2 regions of the Psychrobacillus sp. FSL W7-1493 genome follow, and region 1 is predicted to be linked to the other one. Evidence: riboswitches for the same ligand, from Rfam matches in the RefSeq annotation. Region 1 holds a riboswitch; the other holds the start of a gene.
The links. Region 1 has a riboswitch for thiamine pyrophosphate ahead of thiT (energy-coupled thiamine transporter ThiT). Riboswitches for the same ligand answer to the same signal wherever they lie in the genome.
Positions count from the first base shown of each region.

Region 2: linked by a shared signal. The riboswitch ahead of MKX96_RS18555 (YkoF family thiamine/hydroxymethylpyrimidine-binding protein) and the one ahead of thiT (energy-coupled thiamine transporter ThiT) in region 1 are both predicted to bind thiamine pyrophosphate.

Region 1 is NZ_JBBOSB010000001.1:882,455-884,860, forward strand. Features, by position in the region: gene MKX96_RS04355 (DUF4870 domain-containing protein) at 1-53, opposite strand, end outside; gene MKX96_RS04360 (M20 family metallopeptidase) at 90-1,154, opposite strand; TPP riboswitch at 1,255-1,346, shown strand; gene thiT (energy-coupled thiamine transporter ThiT) at 1,409-1,987, shown strand; gene map (type I methionyl aminopeptidase) at 2,039-2,406, shown strand, end outside.
Region 2 is NZ_JBBOSB010000002.1:206,432-208,837, reverse strand. Features, by position in the region: gene MKX96_RS18560 (2-hydroxyacid dehydrogenase) at 1-894, opposite strand, end outside; TPP riboswitch at 1,049-1,157, shown strand; gene MKX96_RS18555 (YkoF family thiamine/hydroxymethylpyrimidine-binding protein) at 1,233-1,823, shown strand; gene MKX96_RS18550 (ECF transporter S component) at 1,816-2,397, shown strand; gene MKX96_RS18545 (ABC transporter ATP-binding protein) at 2,384-2,406, shown strand, end outside.

The DNA of each region.
Region 1 (2,406 bases):
GCAAATAAAATAGAAAAATAGGTTGATGCACTTAAAATTTTATTGGTATCCATACATGGTCTCCTCACATATTCTCGCTACTTTTTTAATTAGTCTAAGACAAACTTAACAAGTATGTCTTTATATTCCTCAACGGATGAAATAGAAACCGATTCCTGATCGCCGTGCCAATCAGAGCCGCTTGGCCCGAACTCTATGGCTACCGCACCCTTCGCTGCATAATAACGAGTATCTGCAGCACCATGCTGTCCGAAAAGGGTAGTTGGAGTTTGTCTGATAGAGTTACAAGTAGCTAAAAGCTTCTGTATATACTTATCATCTTCTTTATTAGTAATAGCTGGAGTATGACCTTGGAAATGTATTTCACTGCCAGGGTATTTCTCTAAAAGGTCTCTTAACTCTTTGGAGATTTCCTCCACATCTTGTCCAGGAACAAACCTTAAAGAATAACTTATGATACATTCGTCTGGTACCATATTATATCGGTCTCCTCCTTCTATTTTTGCCAAATTTAGAGAAGGATATTCATAATATTCATTACTTGCATGCATGAAAGAGCATTTTCTTAGGTCTTGATCAAATAGCATGGCTTTTTCAATTGCATTTACTCCTTCCCACGGACGGCTTCCATGAGCAGATTTACCTTTTAGGTGGATATCCCATTGTAATATACCCTTTGCTTGAAGGCCTATATTAACATGAGTGGGCTCTCCACAAATAACAAAGTCGCCGTGGTGTCCCTGTTCAACTAAATGCTTTGATGTTTTTCCTCCGGTTTCTTCATCAGTAGCTATGTGTAGCTGTACTTTTTTCGTAAGTAATTCTTGCTGCTGTGAAAGTATCGAGAAAGCCTCCATCATCGCTGCAACACCAGCCTTCATATCTGCCGAACCACGTCCATATAGTCGATCTTCCTCAATTTTTGGTTCAAATTGTTCCGGGCTTCCTGGAACTACGTCAATATGGCCGTTCCAGATAATTGTTTCTTCACCTTTCCCAATTTCAGCTACAAGCATTAGTTTGTTGTTTAGCTCATACGTCTTTGTCGTAACTCCTCGTTTTTCGAGCCAATTCTTACAGTATAGCAGTGCCTCATTTGCACCTTTCAAATCATCACTCTTTATTTTAATTAAATCCGTAAGTAAATTAATCAACTATTACACCCCTAATAATAAATTTGTATTATTATATAATACCAATCGGGGTTGCATTCTAAACACCTATCGGCTACAATGAACTCAAATAAAATAAATTCGAAACCACAAGGGGCGTCGCAAGAGCGGCTGAGATAGTACCCTTAGAACCTGTAAGTTCATACTTGCGTAGGGATGTGGATGGAAACTGGCAATCGCGCGATGTCTGGCTCTGTCCCTTCGGCGTTTTTTTGTGGTCAAAAAAGGGGATTACAATGGGAAATCAACGTGTTGTGTTACTCGTGGAGATTGCTATTTTTGCAGCATTAGGCTATGTATTAGATTTAATTGGATTTGGTATGCCACAGGGAGGCAGTGTTACATTTGTTCTTGTTCCAATAATATTAATTGCCTTTCGTCGAGGTGTAGTGGCAGGTATAGTGACAGGCTTTTTAATAGGCTTACTGCAGGTGGTGACAGGACGCTTTTATCCAGCACCGCTATCATTTGAAATAGTAATTATGCAAGTAGGTATTGATTATTTTATAGCATTTATGGTTGCAGGACTTGCAGGACTATTAAGACCAGCATATATTAAAGCATATGAAAATCTAAATAAGAAAAAAATGACGATAGCGATTGTGTTAGGTGCTCTTATCGCTTCCTTTTTACGTTATTTAGCCCATGTGTTATCGGGAATATTATTCTTTGGGGAATTTGCTGAGGGTCAAAATGTAATTGTGTATTCATTAGTTTATAATTCTACTTATATGATACCAGTATTTCTATTTGCAGCTTTTATATGTTCCATACTATTCGTAAAAGCCCCGCGCCTATTACTCCCGAAGTCATAAGATATATGATATGATATTCATACATCTAAGTGAAGAAGGGATCTTGTAAAGATGATAGTAAAGACAAATGAAGAGTTAGAAATGTTAAAAATAATTGGTCACATTGTAGCTGAGGTTAGAGATGCGATGAAGGCGGCAACAAAACCCGGCGTGACTACTAAAGAGCTTGATGAAATAGGCGGTAAGCTATTTAAAGAAAAAGGCGCTGTTTCTGGACCAATGGGTGAGTATGATTTCCCAGGGTATACTTGCATAAGTGTCAATGAAGAAGTTGCACATGGAATTCCAGGCTCTCGAGTGATTAAAGAAGGAGACCTTGTAAATATTGATGTTTCCGGTTCATACGAAGGATTCTTCGCAGATACTGGAATATCGTTTGTAGTTGGAGATGGCTACGAGGATAAGGAAAAGCTTTGTCA
Region 2 (2,406 bases), on a different contig from region 1:
CATCATAGCAAGTCTTGTATAAATACTGGCACTACCGATGTGGGGTAGGACAGTCACGTTAGGTAAAGTTAATAGTGGATGATCTAATGGAACTGGCTCCGTTTCAAAAACGTCTAGACCCGCAGCCCAAATGCTTTTGTTGACTAGGGCATCATAAAGAGCCTGCTCATCAACTATTCCTCCTCGTGCCACATTAATAAGAGCTGAGGTTTCCTTCATCATTTCCAGTTCTTTTTTCCCAATTAAGCCTCTAGTTTCTGGAGTGAGAGGAGTCAATATGACAACAAAATCTGACTCCTTTAGTAGTGTCTCAAGCTCCACATATGTAAAGTTATACTGTTGCTCAGATTCTAATTTTCTTGTTCGATTATGGTATAAGACCTTCATATCAAACCCTTTTGCACGGCGTGCAACCGCTTCACCGATTCTCCCCATGCCTATAATTCCTAAGGTTGATCCAAAAACGTCCATGCCAGTCAGTTGCATCGGCGTCCAAGACTTCCATTTCCCTGCACGAATATCCTGCTCCGCTTCTGTAATACGACGGGCAGTTGCTAGTAATAAGGCAAATGTTAAATCTGCTGTAGTTTCCGTTAATACACCAGGCGTATTGGTTACAATAATCCCTTTTTCTTTTGCAGCCTCGATATCAATGTTATTATAGCCGACCGCAAGATTAGATATAATTCTTAGATTTGGTAGGCTTTCTATCAGTTCCCGGTCCACTTTATCCGAGAGAACGGTCCACAAAGCATTACAATCCTTTGCCTCTTTTTTAATATCCTCGTACTTCATTGGAATTTCTTCGCTATGCCACATAATGACTTCAAATTTTTCTCTTAGTGGTTGTACAATCTCTTCCGGTAACTTTCTAGTAATAAAAATTTTATACATCCAATTCCCCCCTAATGATTTTCTGATAATTTAAGCATCGCTGATTTGAGAAAAGAATTCAACTGTATTTACAATAATATTTTTATACGCTATACTGTGGTCACATAAAAAAACAGATTGTGTAAATCTTACATAATTGGAAAACTACATACCGTTTCTGCACTAGGGGTGCCCACTTTGGCTGTGATGAGAGCTTTTTAAGCTCCGATCCCTTATTACTCGATCAGGATAATACCTGCGTGAGGAAGTGCGGTGACTTTCCTTTTTTTCATAAGGTTAGTGGCTGCATCTTCACGGATGTAGCTTTTTTTTATGAAAAATTTTAAGGAGGGTTTTGAATGGAATGTGGTTTAAGTCCAATTGTAGGGTTTCGTTTCTCCCTACATCCAATGAGCAATGAGTTTATCAGTATTATTAAGGGGGCGTTACAGGATACAGACACATCGAATGTGTGGATGCATACGGATGACGTATCGACTGTGATCAGGGGAAAACAAGCTCATGTATTCAATGTGGCAAAATCAATAGCTTTAAATGCAGCTAAAACTGGGGTACATGTGGCTCTCTCAGGAACATTTTCAGCGGGCTGTCCAGGTGACACAGCAGCTGACGTTTATTTAGAAAGAGGAGATGAAGTTGCTAATATGGATGCAACTAAACAATATGTGTCCTCTCAATTTGCCTTATATCCAATGAACAATCCAAACTACATGGATGTTATCTACAAAGAGATTCAGCATGCGAAAGACGCTGATATATTCAATGAGTCCATGCATTATGCAAGCGGGATTCACGGGGATATCCATGATGTATTTGCCTTCTACGAATCTACCTTTAGCAGAGCCAGATCAGAGGAGCACAAGCATTTAGTAATGACTTTATCGATGAGCATTAACAGTCCTTCTCATGGAGATAATCTTCATGCTTAAAACATGGAAGCTAAAAGAGATTATTTTAATGTCTATCTTTGCAGTAGTATTTGGGATTGTGTATTTACTATTCCTTCATGTCGGAAATATTTGGTCAGGGTTTATTGGCCCAATCGCATATGAATGGATTTTTGGAGTATGGTTTATCGTTTCTATCATCTGTATGTATATTATTCGCAAACCAGGAGCTGCTGTAATCTCTGAAACTATTGCAGCCGCAATAGAGGTGCTTTTAGGTAATGCAGTGGGACCACGACTTATCCTTTCGGGTGTCATTCAAGGATTGGGTGCAGAGGCAGTATTCGCAGCTACCGGCTATAAACGATTTGATCTTTGGGTATTAATGCTTGCTGGTGCAGGATCTGCAGTGTTTAGCTTTGTATACGGATATTTTTTAGGAGGGTTTACCGTTTATACTACTGGATATGTCCTTTTTATGCTTGTCGTACGGATCTTTAGTGGGACGTTAATTGCTGGTGTAGGAGGCAAAGCCATAGCTGATGGTTTGCTTGCAACAGGTTCGTTAAGAGGATATTCTATCTCACGATCTAAAAAAGGTGATGCACGTGTCTAATGTTATCCG